One region of the Spirillospora sp. NPDC029432 genome, then DNA from elsewhere that is predicted to be linked to it. Evidence: riboswitches for the same ligand, from Rfam matches in the RefSeq annotation. Region 1 holds a riboswitch; each other region holds the start of a gene.
What was found. Region 1 has a riboswitch for cyclic di-AMP ahead of AB0881_RS37690 (C40 family peptidase). Riboswitches for the same ligand answer to the same signal wherever they lie in the genome.
Positions count from the first base shown of each region.

Region 1 (6,360 bases):
GTCCTGGTCAGCCCGGCCCGGGGGGGGGGGCTCTCCTGTTGTCTGTGGCCGCGCCCCCCCCACCCCGGGCCCGGGTGGTGTGGAGGGTCGCCCCTCCACGATGACCGGTGTGGAGGGTCGCCCCTCCACAATCAACTCGCCCGCTTGGCGCGGGCTCGGGTGCGCTCGCGCTCCTTGGCGTCCAGGACGACCTTGCGGAGCCGTACGGCGGTCGGGGTCACCTCGACGCACTCGTCCTCGCGGACGAACTCCAGCGCCTCCTCGAGCGTCAGCAGGCGGGGCGGGGTGAGGGTCTCGGTGCTCTCGGCCGTGGAGGAGCGGATGTTGGTCTTCTGCTTCTCCTTGCAGATGTTGACGTCCATGTCGTCGGAGCGCGAGTTCTCGCCGACGATCATGCCCTCGTACACCTGCGTGGTGGGGCCGACGAAGAAGGTGCCGCGCTCCTGCAGGTTGGTGATCGCGTACGCGGTGGCGGCACCGGTGCGGTCGGCGACCAGGGACCCGGACGGGCGGGTGCGCAGCTCGCCGAACCAGGGCTCGTAGCCCTCGAAGACGTGGTGCGCCATCCCGGTGCCGCGGGTCTCGGTGAGGAACTCGGTACGGAAGCCGATCAGGCCGCGGGCGGGAACCAGGAACTCCATCCGGATCCAGCCGGTGCCGTGGTTGGTCATCTGCTCCATGCGGCCCTTGCGGACGGCCATGAGCTGCGTGACCGCGCCCAGGTGCTCCTCGGGGAGGTCGACGGTGAGCCGCTCGACGGGCTCGTGCTTCTTGCCGTCGATCTCGCGGGCGACGACCTGCGGCTTGCCGACGGTCAGCTCGTAGCCCTCGCGGCGCATGTTCTCGACGAGGATGGCCAGCGCCAGCTCGCCGCGGCCCTGGACCTCCCAGGCGTCGGGACGCTCGGTCGGCAGGACGCGGATCGAGACGTTGCCGACCAGCTCGCGGTCCAGGCGGTCCTTGACGAGCCGGGCGGTGACCTTGGTGCCCTTCTCGCGGCCGGCGAGCGGGCTGGTGTTGGTGCCGATCGTCATCGAGATCGCCGGCTCGTCCACCGTGATCAGCGGCAGCGGGCGCGGGTCGTCGGGGTCGGCGAGGGTCTCGCCGATCATGATGTCGGCGATGCCGGCCAGCGCGATGATGTCGCCGGGCCCGGCCTCGTCGGCGGGCTTGCGGGTGAGCGCCTCGGTCATCATCAGCTCGCTGATGCGGACGCGCTCGACGCTGCCGTCGCGCTTGCACCAGGCGACCGACTGGCCCTTCTTGATGATCCCGGAGTGCACCCGGCACAGCGCGATGCGGCCGAGGTAGCTGGAGGCGTCCAGGTTGGTGACGTGCGCCTGGAGCGGGGCGTCGGGGTCGTACGAGGGGGCCGGGATCGTCTGCTTGATGATGTCGAACAGCGGCTCGAGGTCCTCGCTGTCGGGCATCCCGCCGTTCTCGGGCTTGGTGAGGGACGCGCGGCCGGCGCGGCCGGAGGCGTAGACGATCGGGAAGTCGATCTGGTCCTCTTCGGCGTCGAGGTCCATGAACAGCTCGTACGTCTCGTCGACGACCTCGTCGATGCGGGCGTCCGGCCGGTCGGTCTTGTTGACGACCAGGATCACCGGCAGCTTCGCGGCCAGCGCCTTGCGCAGCACGAACCGGGTCTGCGGGAGCGGGCCCTCGCTGGCGTCCACCAGCAGCACGACGCCGTCGACCATGGACAGGCCGCGCTCGACCTCGCCGCCGAAGTCGGCGTGGCCGGGGGTGTCGATGATGTTGATCGTCATCCCGGCGTGCCGGACGGCGGTGTTCTTGGCCAGGATCGTGATGCCCTTCTCACGCTCCAGGTCGCCGGAGTCCATGACGCGGTCGTCCACGTCCTGGTTGTCGCGGAACGCCCCGGACTGCCAGAGCATGGCGTCGACCAGCGTCGTCTTCCCGTGGTCGACGTGGGCGACGATCGCGACGTTCCGGAGGTCGTCACGCGTGGAGATGGGCATGCGGTCTCGCCTTGGGTGAGAGTGTGGGGTTCCGCCGCAGACTGCGACTCTTTCGATTCTACTGGGCGTTCAACGTCGACGGCCCGCCCACGTCTTCCCGCGCGCCGCACATCTTGCTATTTGGCCAACTTTGCCCGGACTTTGTACTCTCCCGTAATCCGGTCGTTCCGAGTCCCGCCCCCCGGGACGACGGCCGGAGACCGCCGAATCCCCTCCGGGGGAACCGGGGACCCAGGCCCCCTGGGGTGAATCGGCGCGCACCCCCGCGCGCCGTAGGGCGACTCCTGGCCCGAACCCGTCAGCTAACCCGGTAGGCGGCCAAGGAGAGGAGTTCACCGGTTTGTCACCGGCTCGCGAACGGCGCGGCTTCGCCGTGCCCTCCCTCACCGCTGCCACGGTCGTCGCGTTCGGCGCGCTGACCCCGATCGCCGCGGAGGCCGCCGTGCACCCGGCGGCCGCACCCACGATCGCGCCCCCGGCCGTACGGGCCGCGGCCACCCCCGCCGCGCAGCCCAAGCCGTCCGAGAGCGAGCTCCGCAAGCGGCTGGACGCGCTGAACACCGAGGCCGAGAAGCTGACCGAGGCGTACAACAAGACCCGCGTCGACCTCAAGGCCGCCCAGCGGGCCGAGCGGACCGCCGCGCAGACGGCCGCGCGCCTCCAGCAGCAGGCCGCGCCCGCCCGCGAGGAGCTCGGCCGGCTCGCCGCCGCCAACTACATGGCGGGCGGCTCGGACATGTTCTACGGCGCCGGCACCGACACCTCCGGGCTGTCCGCGTCGGCGTACCTGGCGCAGAGCCGCGCCGCCGCCGTGAACCGGCTCCAGGCGCAGATCGACCAGGCCACCCGGGCGCAGAACGCGGCCAAGGCCGAGACGGCCCGCGTCCAGCAGGCCGCGACGAAGGCCCAGCAGGCGCGCGGGGCGGCCAAGGCCAAGGTCACCGAGGTCGTCAAGCAGCTGGACAAGCTGACCACCACCCGGGTCAAGGACCCCAAGACCGGGCTCAAGGCGACCGTGAAGGGCTCCGACCTGCCCGCCAAGATGGCCCGCAAGGCGCTCACCAAGATCGGCAGCCCGTACGTATGGGCCGCCGCGGGCCCCAGCAGCTTCGACTGCTCGGGCCTGGTCGTCTGGGCGTACGGGAAGGTCGGCAAGCCCGGCCTGCCCCACTACACCGGCGCCCTGTACGGCGAGGGCCGGAAAGTGAGCAAGGGCGAGCTGCGGTCCGGCGACCTGGTCTACTTCGGCTCCAGCCTGCACCACATGGGGATCTACCTCAGCGACGGCAAGTACCTGCACGCCCCGCAGACCGGCGATGTGGTGAAGATCTCGAAAATGTCGGACCGCTCCGACTACGCGGGCGCCAACCGGATCTCCTGAGACCGGCCGGCGGGCCGGCGCGGGCCCGCCGGTCCCACCCGGCCCCACCGCCCCCGCGAGGCCGTCAGCCGCCCAGATGCGGCCGTACGGCCTCGACGATGGGCAGGTCCGCGGGGAGCCACGCGACGTCGTACAGCTCGTCCGGGCCCAGCCACCGCAGGGCGAGGTGCTCCAGCGCGCGCGCCTCGCCCTCGACGACCGCGGCGGTCCACACCCGCAGCACGCCGCCCAGCACCAGCGGCCAGTCGCCGCCGATCCGCTCGGCCAGGGCGACCTTGACGCCCAGCTCCTCGTGGCACTCGCGGACGAGGGCGTCCTCGTCCGTCTCGCCGGGATCGACCTTGCCGCCGGGGAACTCCCAGCCGCCGGCCAGCGCCGCCGGCTCGGCCCGCTGCGCGGCCAGCAGCCGCCCCCCGGAAATGATCGCCGCGCCCACCACTACGTTGATCGTGACCAGCCCCTCTCTGCCCGGCATCATGCCGGACGGGCGGGCCGAGCGTCTCAGGAGGCCGCGCTCCGCGCCGAGCCGGGCGCGGCTCCGGCCGTCCCGGCCGCCGCCACGACGGCCGCCGCGTCCTCGACGATCCGCTCCAGATGGCCGCCGTGCGCGCCGCGCCAGTAGACCTGGCCGCAGTCGGTACAGCGCCCGTACACGTCGTAGCTGCGGCGGGTGCCGTCGGCCAGCTGCCGCTCGACCTCCTCCTTGCCCACCTGCGCCAGCACGCCGTTGCAGGCGGTGCAGCGGGTCCACGGCGACAGCGCGGGCGCGAAGCGCTCCAGCAGGTCGCGCAGCTGGTCGTCGGGGCGCGAGCCGCGCACGTACGCGCCGAACCACAGCGCCCGGCGCCGCAGCAGCCCGCGGTCCTGCGTCAGCAGCACCCGGCGCTCCTCGTTCGCCTGGACGACCAGCGCGGGGTCGTCCATGTCGTTGTGGTACGCGGTGTCCAGGCCGAGCAGCCGCATCCGGCGGGCCAGCGTGCCCAGGTGGACGTCCAGCAGGAAGCGGGGCGCGGCCTGGCCGGGCTCCAGCGGTACGGGCTGCGGCCGGGACACCGCCTCCACCCGTACCTCCTCGCCCGCGGCCGGCTGGTGCCCGGGCTCGACCGGGACGCCGTCCACCAGCAGCCGGCCGGCCTCGGGCAGCGGCACGCCCAGGGCCTCCACGATGTGCCCCAGCGTCGAGGTGCCGTCGTGCGCCACCTCCTGCCGCGCCCGGCGGCGCGCGGAGGGCAGGAAGATCAGCAGTTCGTCGGCGATCGAGATCGTTGTCGCGGGCTCCACGCGGCCAGCATGCCACGCTGCGCCGCGATGTCGACCGAATTGATCCGCGCCCGGCCTCCGGACCCCCGAGCGCGGCCGGTACGTCCTGCCGAAGCGGGGGTAATGCGATCGGCAACTTCCCCTGAAACCCGCCGGGCGGCCTTGACCGCTGCCGGGGGCGGGCCCGCACACTCGAACCCATGAAATCCCCCCGCCACCTGCTCCTGCTCCCGTTCGTCGCCGCCGCCTTCCTCGTCCCCGCCGTCCAGGGCGCGCCGGCCGCCCAGCCGCTCGCCGGGCCGCCCGCGCTCGCGGCCGTCATCGCCGCGGACATCCCGCCGATCTGCGCGACCGAGCTGCCGCCCGAAGCGGACGACACCATCCGCCTCATCGACCGCGGCGGCCCGTACCCCTATCCCCAGGACGGCACCGTCTTCCAGAACCGCGAGGGCCTCCTGCCGGACGAGCCCGCGGGGTTCTACCGCGAGTACACGGTCGAGACGCCCGGCGTCGACCACCGCGGCGCCCGCCGCATCGTCACCTCCGGCGACGAGGGGCACGACGGCATGTACTACACCGACGACCACTACGAGAGCTTCTCCGACATCGACTTCGCCTGCTGACCGGAGCGGAAGGCCGCCCGGCCCCGGTCAGCCCGACCGGGGCTGGGCGGCCAGCTCGGCGACCCGGCGCTTCATCTCCGGGCGGGCCAGCGGGCGGGTCGAGCCGATCCAGTCCGAGCGCTTGTACGGCTTGACGCCGATGTTCGGCGTGCAGGTCGAGCAGCTCGCCACGATCATCTTGCCGTTGCCGATCACCATGCCGACATGGCCGGGATTGTTGGCGGACGTCCCGGGACCCGAGTTGAAGAAGACCAGGTCGCCGGGCTGCTCCTTGCCCTTTTCGATCTTCACGCCCCAGGGCCACTGCTCGAACGTGGTGCGCGGGATGTTGAGCCCGACCGAACGGTACGCGCCCTGGAGGAGGCTGGAGCAGTCCCAGGCGTCCGGGCCGTTCGCGCCGAAGATGTACCGCTTCCCGCGCTGCGCCATCGCGAACGCGATGATCCGCTGCACCAGCTCGCCGGCGTTCGCGGGGAGCTGGTTGTCCTGGCACTCGACGCCGTTCGACTGCACGATCGTGAAGTCGCCGCCCACGTACTTCTTGGCCCAGTCGAGGACGAGGTTCACGTAGTCCCACGAGTGGTTGTACATGAACAGGGCCGTGCGCATCCGCTCCGGGGCGCCGTTGTGCTTGAGGTAGCGGGCCGCGGACGGGATCGCGTCGTCGGGGTCGTACCGGTCCTTCTTGCCGTCCTTGTCGCCGTCGACCGCGAACGACTTGAACGTGGCCGCCAGGAACTGCATCGGGCCGCCCGCGCCCGCGTAGTTCTCGCCGCTCTGCACGCCGGGCAGCCGGGACGTCCCGTGGCTGGTCTCGACCTTGCCGATGCCAGCGAGGACGTTCCACGGGATGCCGTAGTCCTTGCCCGCCTTCTTGTAGAGCTCGAGGTAGTTGGCCGGGATGGCGCGGGCGTCGTTCGCCTCGGAGGGCTGCGACCCCGCCTGGGAGACGTCCACGCACGCGGCGCCCGCGCCCCCGCCGCCGAACATGAACTGGCTCGCCCCGAACAGCACCGGAACGATCATCAGCGCGCCGAACACCGTCGCCACCGCGCCCAGCGCCGCCGCGATCAGCAGCCTGCGGCGGCTCATCCGGTATCACCGGCGCCGG
Region 1 covers NZ_JBEZWH010000088.1:37-6,396, forward strand. Annotated here, with positions in the region: gene typA (translational GTPase TypA) at 132-1,985, opposite strand; cyclic di-AMP (ydaO/yuaA leader) riboswitch at 2,177-2,318, shown strand; gene AB0881_RS37690 (C40 family peptidase) at 2,326-3,366, shown strand; gene AB0881_RS37695 ((deoxy)nucleoside triphosphate pyrophosphohydrolase) at 3,431-3,841, opposite strand; gene AB0881_RS37700 (Mut7-C RNAse domain-containing protein) at 3,868-4,647, opposite strand; gene AB0881_RS37705 (ribonuclease domain-containing protein) at 4,827-5,249, shown strand; gene AB0881_RS37710 (NlpC/P60 family protein) at 5,277-6,341, opposite strand; gene AB0881_RS37715 (hypothetical protein) at 6,338-6,360, opposite strand, start outside.

Region 2 (8,128 bases), on a different contig from region 1:
ACTGCGCCGCGCTGATCGTGGTGCCCGACTCGATGGCCGATCCGCACCGCTACTACCAGGTCAACCTGACCAGGACGCTGGACCTGGCCGGCCATCTGATCCGCAACGGGTGCGATCGGATGATCTTCGCGTCCACTGCGGGGATGTACCGCCCCGAGCCCGACCTGTCGGTCACCGAGCGGTCCGCGCTGGAGCCGCAGAACCCCTACACCCGCTCGAAGATGATGGCCGAGCTGCTGCTGGAGGACCTGTGCGCCGCCTACGGGCTGCGGGTCGTCTCGCTGCGCTACCTTAACCCCATCGGCGCCGACCCGCGGATGCGCACCGGCCTGCAGAGCGCGAAGCCCACGCACGCGCTCGGCAAGATGATCGAGTCGTACGGGCTGGGCGTGCCGTTCCGGATCACCGGGGTGGACTGGGCGACCCGCGACGGCACGGCGGTGCGCGACTACATCCACGTGTGGGACATCGCGCGGGCGTTCTGCCAGGCCGCGGACCGGTTCGACGCGATCGTCCCGGCGGGCGCCGGCGGGTACGAGGTGATCAACCTCGGGACCGGCGGCGGGACGACCGTGCGGGAGCTGGTCGAGGCGTTCCGCGGGGTCGTCGGCGACGGCTTCCTGGTCGAGGAGGCGCCGGCCCGGCCGGGTGACGTGGTCGGTGCCTACGTCGACCCGGCCAAGGCCCGCGAGCTGCTCGACTGGAAGCCGGAGTTCTCCATCGAGGACGCCATCCGCCACTCCCTGGAATGGGCGTCGCGGCGCAGCACGCTGGGTGCCGCCTGAGCCTCGCTAGGCGCGCGGGGTGAGGGTGATCGGGAACTCCGTCACCCCGCGTACGAAGGCGTTCCGGAGGATCCGCGGGCCTTCGGCGTCGGCGCGTCCGGCGGTGCCGACGCGCGCGACGAACTCCTCGAAGAAGATCTGCAGTTCCAGCCTTGCGAGCGAGGCGCCGAGGCAGAAGTGCGGGCCGAGGCCGAACGCGATGTGGTCGCCGGTACGGCGGGTCACGTCGAACGCGTCCGGGTCGTCGAAGACCTCCTCGTCCCGGTTGGCCGAGCCGTACATCAGCAGGACCTGGCCGCCCGCCGGGATCGGCACGCCCCGCACCTCGGTGTCGGCACTCGCGACCCGGCACATGTTGAGGATGGGCGTCGTCCAGCGCACGAACTCCTCGACCGCGCCCGGGATCAGCCCGGGGTCCTCGCGCAGCCGCCGCCACTGGTCCGGATGCGCGATCAGCGCGTCGATCGCGGTCGCGATCACGGTACGGGTCGTCTCCGCGCCGCCGACCAGCAGCAGCAGCGCCTCGTGCGCGAGGTGCTCGTCGTCGTACTCGGGGTCGTCCGGGCCGGCGTTGGCCCAGATCGACATCAGGTCCTCGGCCGGGCAGGCGCGGCGGTCCTTGGCCACCTCCAGGGCGGCGATGGCGAACTCGGCGGCGGCCTCGGTGGACTCCTGGGTGACGTAGCGCAGCCCGCCGCCCGCGAGCACGGCGGTCGCCGACCAGTGCACGAGCCGGTCCACCTGGTCCTCGGGGAAGCCCAGCAGCCAGCCGATCACGCGGGCGGGGAGGGGCGCGGCCAGGGCGGGGACCGCGTCGACCGTCCCGGCCTCCAGCGCCGTGTCGATGCAGTCGACCGCGGTCGCCCTGATCCGGTCGGCGTACCGGGAGACGCTGCGCGGGGTGAACCACCGGTAGACCATGCGGCGCCGCACCGCGTGCTCCGGATCGTCCATCCCGATCATGGACGGGTCGGCCGGCCGCAGCTGCGGCCGGTACCCGCCGGAACTCGTCCAGAGCCTCGGGTCGCGCTCGATCGCGAAGACGTCGGCGTGCCGCGCGATCCCCCACAGCCCGTTGGCCTCGTCGTGGTAGACGGGCGCCTCGGCCCGCAGCTCGGCGTACACCCGCCAGGGGTCGCCCGCGTACATCTCGCCGTCCAGCAGGTCCACGGTCGTGCGCATCGCCTCACTCCTCCGTGCTGACACCTCTGAGCGCGTCGGCGCCGAACATCGGCTCGAACGCGGCGTGGAAGTCGGGCCCGCGGCGCAGATGGTGGCCGCCGTCCACGTTGATGACCTGGCCGGTGATCCAGGACGACTCGGGCCCCACGAGGAACCGCGCCGCCTCGGCGATGTCCTCCGGCTCGCCGACCCGTTCCAGCGGCATGCACGCCAGGTAGTCGTCCAGCACCGGGCCCGGCTCGGTGAACCCGGCGACCAGCTCGGTGCGCACCAGGCCGGGGCGGATCCCGTTCACCCGGATCCCGATCCCGCCCAGCTCGTCGGCGGCCAGCTTCACCAGGTGGTCGACCGCCGCCTTGGACACCCCGTACGCGCCGAACCAGCGGTGCGTGTTGGACGAGGCGATCGACGAGATCGCCACGAAGGCGCCGCCGCCGGTACGGGACATGAGCCGCGCCGCGTGCTTGAGGGCGAGCATCGTGCCGGTCGCGTTCAGGTCCATCGTGTCCCGCCAGGCGGCGGTGTCGAGCTGGGGGAGCGGGCCGATCGAGCTGCTGCCGCCGGCGGAGTGGACCACGGCGCGCAGCGGGCCGGCCTCGGCGGCGGTGCGCAGCGCCGCCGCGATCTGGTCCTCGTCGGTAACGTCGGCCACCGTCCAGCCGCAGCCGATCTCCTTGGCGGCGGCCTCCAGGCGCTCGGCCGTACGGCCGCAGATGGTCACCGCCGCGCCGTCGGCCGCCAGCCGCCGGGCGCAGGCCAGGCCGATCCCGCTGCCGCCTCCGGTGACCAGCGCGGACGTGCCTTCGAGCGTCATTCAGGGCTCCAGAGTGGTTCGGGGGTCTCGAATCCGGCCGGGGCGCCCCAGGCGTTGCGGTGGGTGACCTCGTGCGCGGGACGGCGCGCGGCCACGCCCCACCGGCCGGTGGGGTAGCCGAACGAGACGCAGCAGGACATGGTCCAGTGCTCGTCCTTGGGGACGCCGAGGATCTCGTAGGTCTCGTCCGGGTGGAAGAAGCCCAGCACCGAGGTGAGGGAGCTGCCGACGCCCTCGGCGCGCGCGGCCAGCTGCGCGCTCCAGACGGCGGGGAAGATCGAGCCGCCGTTCGGGTCGAACCGGGTGAAGGCGAACAGGAACAGCGGGACTTCCTCGAAGTGGTCGGCGAGCCACTGCGCCGACCGCTGGACGCGCAGCATCTGCGCGTTGTCCGGCTCCTCGGGGGCGGCGCAGGCGGTCTCCAGCCGGTCCTTGTAGACGGTCTTCCAGAGCTGGTCGATGGAGTCCCGGTACAGCGGCCCGAGCCGGCCCTTGGCGCCGGGGTCGTCGACGAGCAGGAACCGCCAGTCCTGGGCGTTCCCGCCGCTGGGCGCGCGCACGGCGGCGTCCATGATCCGGCGCTGCACCTCCAGCGGCACCGGGTCGGGGCGGACCCTGCGCATGGCGCGGGTGGTGTAGAGGGCCTCGTGCAGGTCCATCGGCGGCTCCGTTCGGAGACGGGTGTCTAGACTAGCGTCACAACCAAGCAAGCGATAGGGCGAAGAACGATCTTCTGGATGCATCCTCGCCCGCGGGCGGCGCGGCGGACAAGGCCCCGCGCGCCCGCCCGCCCGTGCCCGGCGCGCGATGGGAACGGATGTGCGAGAAGATGGCGTCCGTCACCCGATCGGCCATCCCGAAGGAGGCGCGTTGAGCGGCGATGCGCGGTTCACCGTGACCCGGACGCTGAGCAAGGAGCAGCAGGCCCGCCGGGAACGGCTGGTCGACGCCGCCCGGCTGCTGGCGCTGGAGGGCGGCTACCCGGCCGTGACCATGCACGACGTGGCCGACCGCGCCGGTGTGGCCAGGGCCACGGTCTACCGCTACTTCGCCACCAAGGACCACCTGATCACCGAGGTGGCGGGCGACTGGGTGCACCAGGTCACCGACGACATCGACTCGCTCGCGGTCGGCGACACCCCGGTCGAGCGGCTCACCGCGCTGCTGGAGCGGATCATCCGGGTCGGGGCCGAGGAGATCCCGCTCACGTCGGCGATCGTCCAGGCGGTGACGTCCGAGGACTCCTCGGTCGAGGACGACCGGCTGGTGCTGTTCATGACCCTGCGGGACCGGCTGGCCGCCGCGATCGGCGACCCGGTGCCCGAGCGGGACGAGGTCGAGGTCGTCCTCGGCCACGTGCTGCTGGCCGCCCTGGTCAGCCTGACCTCGCTGCGGACCCCGGTGGACGAGGTCGTCGCCATGGTCACCACCGCCGGGCGGCTCGTCCTGGCCGGCGCCATCGCGGGCGCTGCCCCGGCCGCCGCCGGAGCCGCCGGCGCGGAGGCCGCCACCGGGCCGTGACCCGGGTCACTTTCGGGTGCGGCTTGGGAGCGGGGTGTGGGTGCGCGTGTGAGGCACGTCTCACGGCGCTCGTGACTCGGCCTTGGTGTGGCCTTTGTCGCTGAAGGCGCAGGTGAGACGGTGTAGAGGCGGGGTTTTGCCTGCCCTGCTCGGCTAGCGGGCCGTGCCCATGCGGCCGCTCGTCGCGCGTTCCTTCGGGGCTGGGCGGCGCATCGGGAGCGGGGCCCCGTCGGGCCGTACGGGGACCCGTTCGGCGAGGGAGCGGGCCAGCCGCAGGCCCCCGGCCACGCAGAGCGCGAGGGCCAGCACGGCCAGTCCCGCGAGGCCCAGCAGAGCGATCGCCAACAACCCCAGATCCGGCAGCATCGCCGCGTTCCCCTCCCGGTGCGTACGGGTCGATCGGACACGAGAGTCCGAATCGTTCCCCGATGTCGGGAAGAGATGCGGGGTTCGTGTGGTTTTGAACCTGTGTCCGCGTGCTTTGCACCGGATTTGCCACGAGCTAGAAGTTTGATACCTTCTGACCACCTCTGGGCGATGCGCCCCATGCGTCGCCATTGGCAGGCGGGCCGAGCCGACCGGGCCGGATCCCGCCGAACGCGGTCGCGTGTGCGGATCAAGACCCGCGCGAACCGTCCATCCATCTGATCGCAGTGCCGGTGGCCCCTGAACGGCCGCCGGACCGCCGAGTCCGTTCCGCGCCGAAAGCGGCGCCTGGAGCCGGGGACCCAACCATCTGGGGTGAATCGGTGCACGTCCGCGTGCGCTGTAGGGCGACTTCCACGCCCGAATCCGACAGCTAACCCGGTAGGCGGCCATGGAAGAAATCAGGAGACCCCTGCTGTGTCGTTCCGTATCTCTCCCGCTCTGCTCGCCGACCTTCGTACCCGTGCGAGCGAGCTGACCACCCAGACCTTCGCCCTTCGGGGCCGTGCCGCGGCCGGTGTGGCCGGCGGCGCCGCCCTGGGCGTGCTCGCCCTCGGCTCGGCCGTGGGCGCCGCGGCCTCCACCGGCGCCTCGGGCGCCGAGGTCCAGACCGTCGCCGGTGTCGCCGGCGTCGGCAAGGCCGGCCACACCGCCGTCCAGCCCGAGCAGGTGACCGGAAGCGAGGCCCAGAAGGCCACCGGGACCGTCGCCGGCAAGGCCGCCGACGCCCAGAAGAAGGCCGGTTCCGCCAAGAAGGCCACCGCCAACGCCAACTCCGCCACCGCCAAGGAAGTGATCTCCCTGGCCAAGAAGCAGGTCGGGATCAGCGAGGGCAAGGGCGGCCAGACCAAGTTCCACGACTGGTACGTGGGCACCGACAACGCCAAGCTGACCGCCGCGCGCGACGGCGGCAACGTGTCCAGCTACAACGGCGCGCAGTGGTGCAACATGTTCGTGTCCTGGGTCGGCGCGCAGACCGGCGTCAAGGGCATGGGCTGGGACGCCTACACCGTCGAGCACGCCAAGTGGTTCAAGAAGACCGGCCGCTGGGGCCACGAGGCCAAGCCCGGCGCCGTGGTGTTCTTCTCCTGGAACGGCGGCGGCATCAACTCGATCGAGCACGTCGGCCTTGTCGTCAAGGACAACGGCGACGGCACCGTCGACACCGTCGAGGGCAACACCGGCAACGCCGTGAAGGAGAAGACGCGGCAGAAGTCGCAGATCGTCGGCTACGGCTACCCCGACTACCGGAACAGCTGAGCCACTCCCGCACAACCCCTGGTCCGAGGGCGTCCGCACCTGGTGCGGGCGCCCTCGGCGCGTTCTCCGGGCTTCCGAGCGTTCCGGGACAGAACACGAGAATCCGTGAATATTGACGTCCACTTGATCCCGTGTCGACCCGGTGATGGACCTGGCTGGAAATCACTGTCCCGGAACGTCTGAAAGGGGATGGGATGCGGGTCCGGCCGGACGTCAGTGTCGTAGTGATCGCCTACAACGACGCCGGACGGCTGCCGCGCGCCGTCCGCTCGGCCCTGGGCCAGACGCTCGGCGGCGTCGAGGTGGTGATCGTCGACGACGCCAGCACCGACGGGACGGGCGAGGCCGCCGACCGGTTCGCGGCGGCGCACCCGGGCCGGGTCCGGGCCGTCCACCTGCCGGAGAACTCCGGCGGCTGCGGCCGCCCCCGCAACACCGGCGTGGAGCTGGCCCGCGGGGACCGGGTGATGTTCCTCGACAGCGACGACGTCCTGGACCGGCACGCCTGCCTCACGATGGTCGCCGCCGCCGAGGAGACCGGCGCCGACCTGGTCTCGGGCCTGTGCGTCCGGTCCCACCTGGGCCCGAAGGCCCGCGAGACGCCCTGGTATCCGCGGCTCTACCGGCGCCGCGCCGTCCACGACTCCGTCCTCGACCATCCCGACCTGCTGTACGACACGCTCTCCACGAACAAGTGCTACCGGCGGGACTTCCTCCTGGATCGCGGGCTCCGCTTCGTCGAGGACCTGCACTACGAGGACCTGCTGTTCTCGGCCGAGGCGTACCTGGCCGCGGACCGGATCGCGGTCGTCCCGCACCGGGTCTACACCTGGTACGTGGAGGCGGACGCCGACCGCCCGTCGATCTCCAACCGCCGCCGGGAACTGCGCAACCTGGCCGACCGGCTGGAGATCCACCGCCGTATCGACCGGGTGTTCCGGGCGCACGGGGCGGCGGACCTCAAGGCGGCCAAGGACGTCAAGTTCGTCAACCACGACCTGCTCCTCTACCTCGACGACCTGCGGGCCCGCGACGAGGAGTACCGGCGGCGGTTCCTGGAGCTGGCCCGGCCGTACGTCGCCGGCCTGGACCCCGGGACGCTGGCGGCGGCCAGGCGGCTGCCCGCGATCGCCGCGTACATGGTCGGGCGCGGCGATCTGGAGGGCGCGATCTCCGCCGCCGAGTTCGCCCGCAAGAAGATCCCGGAGCTGCGCGCCGAGCTGGTCGAGCACGAGGGCCGCGTCTACTGGGGGGAGCGGCACCTGCGGGACGGGCCGGGCCGGGAGATCCTCGACGTCACCGCGCTCGGCATCCACGCCCGCCCGCTGACCGAGCTGCGGCCCGCGACCACCGCGACCGCGCTGCGCCGCGCCGGCCGCCGCGCGCGGCTGACCGGCCTGGTCGCCAACCCGCTCGGCCGGGTGCCCGCCGGGGCCCGGCTGCGCGGCGAGGTGGAGCTGCGGGACCGGCGGCACCGCCGCCGGACCGTGCGGTTCCCGGCGGAGTTCGCCCACCGCGGCGACGCGATCGAGTTCCGCGCCGGGCTCGACACCGCCCGCCGGGTCCGGCCGATCGGGCTGGTCGACCCGCTGTGGGACGCCCGGCTGATCATGCGGGTGAACGGCGACCGGCTCGTCCTCCGGATCGGCCTGGCGGGCGGGGGCGCCGGCGTGACCGGTGTGCCGCTGCCGGTGCGGCCGCGGCTCACCCGGCTCGCGGGCACGCGGCTGAGGCCGTACGAGACGGAGGCGGGGAACCTGTCGTTCGTCCTGGAAGGCGGCGGGCTGCTGACCGAGCCGTTCAAGGCGGCCCTCCGTGCCCTCCGCCACAGCCCGGCCTTCCGGCGGGCCTGGCGGGGGCTGCGCCGTGCGGAACGGTCGGCGCGCTCCCTGCGGGCGGCGCTGCGGCGCCGGCTCACCGCCCGCAAGACCAAGATCGCCGTCTTCAACCGGGTCCTGTCCAGGCTTCCCGTCCGCAAGGGCACGGTCGTCTTCGAGAGCCATCTGGGCAAGCAGTACTCGGACAACCCCAAGTACATCTACCGGGAGCTGCGCCGCGCCGGCGTCCCCGTGCGGGCCTACTGGTCGTACGAGGGGAGCCCCAAGGGCTTCCCGAAGGACGCGGCGCTCGTGCGGCGCGG
Region 2 covers NZ_JBEZWH010000051.1:48,633-56,760, reverse strand. Annotated here, with positions in the region: gene galE (UDP-glucose 4-epimerase GalE) at 1-785, shown strand, start outside; gene AB0881_RS30480 (cytochrome P450) at 792-1,967, opposite strand; gene AB0881_RS30475 (SDR family oxidoreductase) at 1,972-2,781, opposite strand; gene AB0881_RS30470 (nitroreductase family protein) at 2,778-3,440, opposite strand; gene AB0881_RS30465 (TetR/AcrR family transcriptional regulator) at 3,652-4,302, shown strand; gene AB0881_RS30460 (hypothetical protein) at 4,456-4,668, opposite strand; cyclic di-AMP (ydaO/yuaA leader) riboswitch at 4,992-5,131, shown strand; gene AB0881_RS30455 (CHAP domain-containing protein) at 5,146-5,988, shown strand; gene AB0881_RS30450 (CDP-glycerol glycerophosphotransferase family protein) at 6,183-8,128, shown strand, end outside.
Region 2: another riboswitch for cyclic di-AMP. It lies ahead of AB0881_RS30455 (CHAP domain-containing protein); the one in region 1 lies ahead of AB0881_RS37690 (C40 family peptidase).

Region 3 (8,128 bases), on a different contig from region 1:
CCGGCGACGTGCCCAACGGCTACGTCGGGCGGCGCGCGGCCCGCGACGCGTTCGCCACGGCGGGGCTGGGGCCGTCCGACGTGGACGTGTGCGAGCTGTACGACCCGTTCTCGTTCGAGATCATCCGCCAGTTCGAGGCCTTCGGGTTCTGCGGGGAGGGCGAGGGCGGCGACTTCGTCATGGACGGCCGCATCGCACCGGGCGGCGAGTTCCCCATCACCACGGACGGGGGGCTCATGTCCTACAGCCACGGGGGCGGGGTCGTCCAGCTGTCCCAGCGCGTCGCCAGGGGCGTGCACCAGTTGCAGAAGCGCTGCCGGAGCGGCCAGGTACCGGACGCGAAGGTCGCGCTGTGCTCGGCCGGGGGAGCCGGCGCGCTGTTCACCGACGTCGTCCTGCTGGGGAGTGAGCGCCCGTGACCGTCCTGGAACCTCAGCGGCCGGGGATCCCGCTGCCGCAGCCGACGCCGGTGTCGCGGCCCTTCTGGGACGGCTGCGCCGCGGGCGAGTTGCGCTACCAGCGCTGCGGCGGATGCGGCCGCGCCGTGTTCGACCCGGCCTGGGACTGCCGCCACTGCGGTTCCGGTGCGCTGGAGTGGCAGGTGAGCGGCGGCCGCGGCGAGGTCTACAGCCACACGGTGGTCTGGCGCCCGCAGGCGCCGGAGTTCAGCGCCCCCTACGCCGTCGTGATCGTCACCTTCGACGAGGGGTTCCAGCTGCTCACCAACCTCGTCGGCGCCACGGTCGACGACGTGCGCGTGGGGCTCCGCGTGCGGACGGCGTTCCACGACGTCGGCGGAATCACCCTGCCCTACGTCGAGCCGGACGGGAGCTGAACACACGGGGATACACATGGGGATGAGGCCCTCATCTCGCGTACGCCCCGCTGGCCGAGACCGGCCGCCTGTCCCCGGGCCCGATGCGCCGTGGGCCTAGGCGGAGGGGGACGATCCTGTGATCATGGCTGTTGGTACGACGATGTACAGGACGCAGGGAGGGACCGTGGTCCGATTCGCCGTGGTCGGGATGACGTTGGCCGCCGCCTTTGCGATGGCGCCGAACGCCTCCGCCAAGGAGATCCAGGACGTCCACGTCAAGGAGAGCGAGAGCCGCATCGCCGCGGTCGGCCCAGGGTTCAAGCTCAAGGTGACCAGGCACGGAATCTCCTCGTCCATGGTGGAGGAGGAATTCGGGGATCCCGCCACGGGCAACGAGATCGTACGGCTGTCCACCGATCTGGCGGGGCGCACGTACCGTCCGTTCGTCTGCGAGAACGGCACGTACACGATCAACGCGGGCACCTTCCGGCGTGCTTACCGCTTCTCCTCGCTGGAACGGCGGCCCCCGATCTATCCGGAGCGGTTCCACACGTCGTTCCCCGGTTTCGTGACGCCGTTCATGGGTGAATTCGACGCCACCGTGACCGACGAGGCGGGCGAGACCCTCCGCGTGATGATCTCGGACCTCGCCTACGAGGCGCGGACGGCGGGCGGCGGTTTCCGCGGCACGTACCCCATTCACGGCTTCGTGGTGGATCAGAAGGGCAAGATCCGGGACCGCATCTCGCTGCTCGGCCGTTTCCGTTCCGGGCCGGGCGGCGCGGACGCCAGGTACTGGATCGAGGACCGCGGCACCTGCCACCAGAAGGCCGACCTCGGCTGGGGCGTGCCCAACACCGACCAAGTGGTGGTGACGGGCCCCTTGCTGGTCCTTCCGTTCAACGCCCCCGTCGTCACACCGAAGCGGTAGACAACGCGGGGACGTGAGGCGGCCGACCGTCACCGGCGGCCGCGCAGCACCGCATGATCTGGCCGGCTCTGGCGCTGTGAGCTGCTCGAAGCGTGAGTTTGTGGGTGTTTGCCTTCTCTTGGTGGTTGCGTTAGCTTGTCGTCCACCAAAGTGCCCTCCAGGTGCTTTGTCCCCTATGAGCACGATGACCTCATCTGACACCGTCGGGTGAGGGAACGGGCGCGATCCACGCGTCCTCCTGCCGCGTCCGGTCTCTTCGAGACCCGAGCACCAGGCCCTTCCCATGCGCACGCCACGGCGTGCGGGCCGAGCGCGCCGGCAGCCGCTCTCAGAGCACGCGGCCCTCGCATGGCCGCACAAACCAATCAGCGCCGCTCTTTCGCGCACGGGACACCGGGTCCCGTGAACGGGCCCAGCGCCCAAGGATCGCAGCGGCAACGCCGAGTCCGCCTTCATGGCGGAGCCGGGGATCCACCGTGCGCCGGACCTCAGCCGGTCCGCGCAGGGGTGAATCGGCCTGCCCTCAGAGCCGTAGGGCGACTTCCACGTCCGAACCCGTCAGCTAACCCGGTAGGCGTATTGGAAGCCAAGGAGTCCCCCTTGCAAGGCAAGCACAGCAAGAAGCGCGGCCCTCTGGGCCTGTCCCGCGGCGCCACCGGCGCACTGGTCGGCCTCGCCGTGGTCGGCGTGGCGGCGACGACCGTACACGCGTCGGCCGGGTCGTCCGGTCCGGACGGCGCGGAGAAGGCCGCCGCCGTCGCGACGATCCCGGCGGAGAAGCGGCCGGATGCCCGAAAGCCGTCGGGCGACGCGCGCGACGAGCAGGACGAGCGCTCCGAGGTGATCGCCCGCGCCAAGACCTGGCGTCCGCACACCGACCGGAGGGTCCCCTACAGCCAGAGCGACTACCACGACGGCTACCGGACCGACTGCTCCGGCTACGTGGCGATGGCGCTCGATCTGCCCAAGCCGGGCCCGAACACCGTGGGCCTGACGTCGTCGCGGTACACCAAGCGCATCAAGATGTCCGAACTCAAGAAGGGTGACCTCGTCATGGACGCCGAGGGCACCAACACGACCCGGCACGTCGTCATCTTCGAGAAGTGGGCCGACGACGAGCACACCTCCTACTGGGCCTTCGAGCAGCGCGGCAGGTACGGCACCGACCACCGGACGCGCGACTACGGCCTCGACTCCGGCAGCGAGTACAAGGCGTACCGGCCCAAGAAGCTGTGAACGAACGGTGAGAGCGCCCGGCCGGGCCACCCGGCCGGGCGCATCCGCTCGACCGCCATGCCCTCGTTTCCCATGCCGGACCGGTATCCGCGGAACGGAGTCACCGGTCGAGGAGCTGGGAGATCTCGTAGGCGGCCCACGGATCGCCGGCGTCGGCGCGGGCGCGGAGGATGGTGACGGCCTGGTCGGTGCGTCCCAGCTCCACCAGGTGGCCGACCAGCCAGGCGGTGGCATGGGCGTCGCCGGCGTCCGCGCGGGCGCGCAGCTCGGCTGCTCTGCCCTGCCGCGCCAGGAGTTCGGTGAGGCGCTTCCGGGCCCATACGGCCACCTCGGGAGGGCCTCCGTCGGCGCGGGCGCCGCAGAAGGCGATGGCCTCGTCCACACGTTCGCGCTGGACGAGGAGGTCCACCAGGTGCTGCGCGGCGCGCCGGTCCTTGGCCGCCAGGGGCCGCAGTTCCTCGATACGGCCTTGGAGTGCCAGCAGGTCGACGAGGCGGCCGGCGGCCCACCGGTGGTCTCCGGCTGCGGCGCGGTTCCGGAGCATGGTGATGGCCTCGTCGGTGCGGCCGTCCTGGACGAGCAGATCGATCAGCCGGCGTCTGGCCCAGGCGAGCTCGCCGGCCTCGGCCACCGACAGCGCGGTGGCGATGGCCTCGTCCACCCGCCCGCAGGCGCCCAGGACGTCCACCAGGTGCTGCCGGGCCTTGGGATTCGCGGAGGCGCGCAGCATGGCGATGGCCTCGTCAGGTTTCCCGTCGGCGGCCAGCATGTCCGCGAGGCGGCGCTCGGCCCACCAGGCGGGCACATGCTCGCGCAGAAGGACGGCCGCCTCCGGCCGGCGGCCCTGGCCGGTCAGGAGGTCCGCCAGGCGGGCACCGGCATGTCCGTCACCGGCCCTGGCACGATCTCTCAGCACCGCCTCCTGGCCTTGGTCGACCAGCAGGTCGACCAACCGTTCGGCGGCATAGGGATCGCCGGACTCGGCCCGCCGGGTGAGATCCTCCACTCGCCGGTGTTCGACCAGGAGGTCCACCAGCTGTTTCGTGGCGAACGGGTCCGCGCGCACGCGGGCTTCGAGGAGTTCGACGGCCTCGTCCACCCGCCCGTACAGGGGCAGCAGCTCGACGAGATGGTGCCGCGCCCAGAGATCCTCCTCTTCGGGGTCGTCGACGCGGGAACGCAGCAGCGCGAACAACTCCTCCGGCCGGTCCTCCCGCAGCAGGACGTCGACGAGCTGGTAGCGGGCGTACGCGGATCCCGCCTCGGCGCGGGCCCGCAGCTGCCGGGGTACGACCGAGCGCGCCAGGTGGTCCTGCAGGAGGGCGTGGCGGAACTGCCACGCCGTACCGGCCTGCCGCAGGATTCCCCGGTCCAGCGCGTCCGACAGGAAAGGCCACAGACGCCACGGGAGCCAACCCCGCAGAGCTAGGCGGAAATGGGTGACGCGAAAGAAGGTCCATGCCCACAGGCCGGCGCTGAACGCGGCCATCAGGCCGTAGACCGCGAACGCGGTCGCAGCGGCCGCCATCGCGTCCACGCCCTTGACGAGCGTGGCCATGACGGCGAAGGCCGCGGCACCGAGGACACCGGTGCCCACCCCCGCGACCAGCGCGTTGTCCAGGGTCGCGTAGATCGTTCCGCGCGGGGTGGAACGGCGCGACCGCGGGATGAACGACAGGCGGTTCGCCAGCCCCTCGTTCAGCGCCGGTACGGCCATCGCCAGACCGGTGCAGAGCCCGGCGGCCAGGCCGGGCAGCGGGGCGTGCAGCACCGCGCCCGCCAGCGTCCCCGACAGCGTTCCGGCGAGCACGGCGAGCCTGACGCGTTGAAAGCGACGCCAGCGTGGCGACCGGTACCGGGTCGGCACGTAAGCCGGGTGACCGCCCGGCCATAGGGGACGCAGGACCCCCAGCGCGCCGGCGCCGAGCGCGGTCACGACGACCAGGGCCACGCCGGCCCCTCGCGCCGGGCCGATGAAGACGCTCGCCGCGAGACCGGCCAGGACCGCGGCGGCCCAGCACGTGACCATCGCGGTGAAGACCTTGGTGACCTCCGGGAGCGGCAGCGCGTGGCTGTGCCGGCCGAGCTGCCACCACCACAGGTCCCGGTTCCCCGTCCGGTCGAGGTGGAAGGCCACGCACTCCAGCCACCGCACCACCTGGCCGGGAGTGTACGGGCGCGCCGTCGCGCTCCCGCCGCGCTGTGCGGAGTCGTACACGGTGGGGACGAACCCGTCCAGCAGCATGCGGGCGACGCCGTCGCGGTCGGACGGCCCCAGCAGTTCGGCGGGATCGGTGGCGGGCTCGCGGTAGTTCGCGCGGGCGAGCGACACCATCAGCGGCGTCGACAAGGCCTCGGCGAGCGGCCCGCCGGGGTGCGCGAGGAGGTGCTCGAACACCGGCTCCCAGCGCCCCCTGGACGGAGCCGGGTGCGCCAGGAAGTCGATCACGGCGTGGGTGTCGACGGGCTCGATCTCGACGACCGCCGCCCGCGACAGCACCACTCCGCTCCGCGCGACGACGCTCTCGTACTCGCGGCTGCGGCAGGTCACCACGACGGGCCGGCCCGCGGCGAACCGGTCGAGCGACTGGAGCGCAGGCACCCGGCCCTGCGGGGCGATCTCGTCCAGCCCGTCCAGGACCGCGAGGATCCGGCCGCCGGCCAGCAGCGCTTCCGCGAGCGACAGGCCGTCCCGCCCGGGCCCCGGCCGGTCGAGGAACCGGTACTCCTCCCGCAGCCGGCGGATCAGGTACGCCTTGAAGTCCTCCGCGATCGGATCCCAGGAGGCGATCGGCAGCAGGACCGGCACCGGCTCCGCGGGCCGCGAACCGTCCAGCAGCCCGAGGGTGAGCAGCATGGCCAGCACGCTCTTGCCCGCCCCGGCCTCGCCCAGGATCACCAGCTGCCGGTTCGGCAGCGCCTGGAAGGCCGACACGATCTCGCGCACATCGCCGCGCAACGGCAGCCGGTCCCAGTCCGCGCCCTCCTGGTCGTCCAGGACCACGGTCCTGCTCGCGGCCACCGCCCGTACCGTGGACGACCACCGCACCCGCAGCGGCAGCGGCTGCAGGACCATCTGGCGGGCCGCCTCCTCCGTCCACTGCAGGCGCACGGCCTCCGACAGCGTACGGACCGCCGCGTCAAGACCGCCTTCGCCCTCGCCGGGAACGGGCCGCTGGCGCGCCCACTCGACGGCCGCGACCGCCGCCATCAACCCGGCGGCGACACCCCACACGACCCACGGACCCCAGCGCCCGCCGACATCGACCGTGCCGGTCGCCAGATTGCCCACCAACGCGAACGCACCCGTGAACAGGACCGCGGTGACCGGCGAAGGATGCCACCGCCTCGCACCCCGATTGCGCCACACCTGAGCATCCTGATGGCGCCACGGCGGCGCGTACCAGAGCGCTCGCGGGATGAGCGCCGACCGAATCCGGCCGTTGACACGGCCGTCCACGCGCACATGCCGCCGTCCCGTCCCGCCCCCGGCACACCGCCGTGGGGGAGCGCGGCACCGGCCGGGTCTTGATCGAGACCTGACGGGAATGGGATCCTGACGAGGCTCCCACCGGCCGCTGACTTGGTCGCGCCGACGCATGGGCACTGGACGGGGAGCACAAGAGGCCATGGAGACGCTGCCTGGGCGCACGCCGCTGCTGGATCGGCAGCGCGAGCGTGCCGAGCTGGACGGCCTGCTGGGGGATGTGCGCTCCGGGCGCGGGCGGGCCCTGGTGCTGCGCGGAGAGGCGGGCGTGGGGAAGTCGGCCCTGCTGCAGCACACGGTGGGGCAGGCGGCCGATATGAGGGTGGTCCGTGCCGTGGGGGCGGAATCGGAGATGGAGTTGGCGTACGCCAGCCTGCATCTCCTGATCGCGCCGCTGCTGGACCGGATCGAGAAGCTGCCCGGCCCGCAGCGCGACGCGCTCGCGGTCGCGTTCGGGCTGCACGAAGGGACGGCGCCCGACCGGTTCATGGTCGGGCTGGCGGTGCTGACCCTGCTGGCGGAGGCGGCGGAGGAACGCGCCCTGCTCTGCGTGATCGATGACGCGCAGTGGCTGGACCAGGCGTCGGCCCAGGTGCTGGCGTTCGTCGCCCGGCGGCTGCTGGCCGAGCCGGTGGGGCTGCTCTTCGCGGCACGCGAGTCCGGCAGGCCGTTCCACGGGCTGGTGGACCTGAACGTGCGCGGCCTGCCCGAGCAGGACGCGCAGGCGCTGCTGCGCTCCGTGGTCCGCTTCCCGCTGGACGACCGGATCAGGGACCGGATCCTGGCCGAGACGAACGGCAACCCGCTGGCGCTCCTGGAACTGCCGCGCGGGCTGAGCCCGACGCAGCTGGCGGGCGGGTTCGGGCTGGTGGAGGCCCAGGGCGTCCCGGCACGGGTCGAGGAGGGATTCCGTCAGCGGCTGGCGGCGCTGCCGGCCGGGACCCGGTCGCTGATGCTGGTCGCGGCGGCCGAGCCGACCGGCGACCCCGTGCTGATCTGGCGCGCGGCCGGGCGGCTCGGGGTCCCCGCTTCCGCGGCGGAGCCCGCGCAGGCCGACGGATTGCTGGAGATCGGGACGTGGGCGCGGTTCCGGCATCCGCTGGTGCGGTCGGCGGTGTACTCGGCCGCGTCCTGGTCGGAGCGGCGGGCGGCGCACGCGGCGCTGGCCGAGGCGACCGATCCCGTGTCGGACCCCGATCGCCGGGCCTGGCATCGCGCGCACGCGGCACTGGAGTCCGACGAGTCCGTGGCCGGCGAGCTGGAACGGCTGGCCGGCCGGGCCCAGGCGCGCGGCGGTGTCGCGGCGGCGGCGGCGTTCCTGCGGCGGGCGACCGCGCTGACGCCCGATCCGGCCAGGCGCGGAACGAGGGCGCTGGCCGCGGCGCAGGCCGCGTTCGAGGCCGGCGCCCCGGACACGGCGCTGGAGCTGCTCGTGTCCGCGGAGATGTCCCCGCTGACCGAGCTCCAGAGCGGACGGGTGGTCCGGCTGCGCGCCCAGATCATCTTCGCGCGCAACCGCGGTGGTGAGGCCCTGCGGCCGCTGCTGGAGGCGGCCGGGCGGCTGGCCCGCGTCGACGCGGGACTGGCGCGCGAGGCCTACGTCGACGCCATCGGATCGGCGGTCTTCGCCGGCAGGCTGGGCGAACCCGGCCTCCTG
Region 3 covers NZ_JBEZWH010000020.1:76,776-84,903, reverse strand. Annotated here, with positions in the region: gene AB0881_RS18440 (thiolase family protein) at 1-419, shown strand, start outside; gene AB0881_RS18435 (OB-fold domain-containing protein) at 416-835, shown strand; gene AB0881_RS18430 (hypothetical protein) at 1,002-1,748, shown strand; cyclic di-AMP (ydaO/yuaA leader) riboswitch at 2,177-2,340, shown strand; gene AB0881_RS18425 (hypothetical protein) at 2,349-2,984, shown strand; gene AB0881_RS18420 (hypothetical protein) at 3,085-6,276, opposite strand; gene AB0881_RS18415 (AAA family ATPase) at 6,614-8,128, shown strand, end outside.
Region 3: another riboswitch for cyclic di-AMP. It lies ahead of AB0881_RS18425 (hypothetical protein); the one in region 1 lies ahead of AB0881_RS37690 (C40 family peptidase).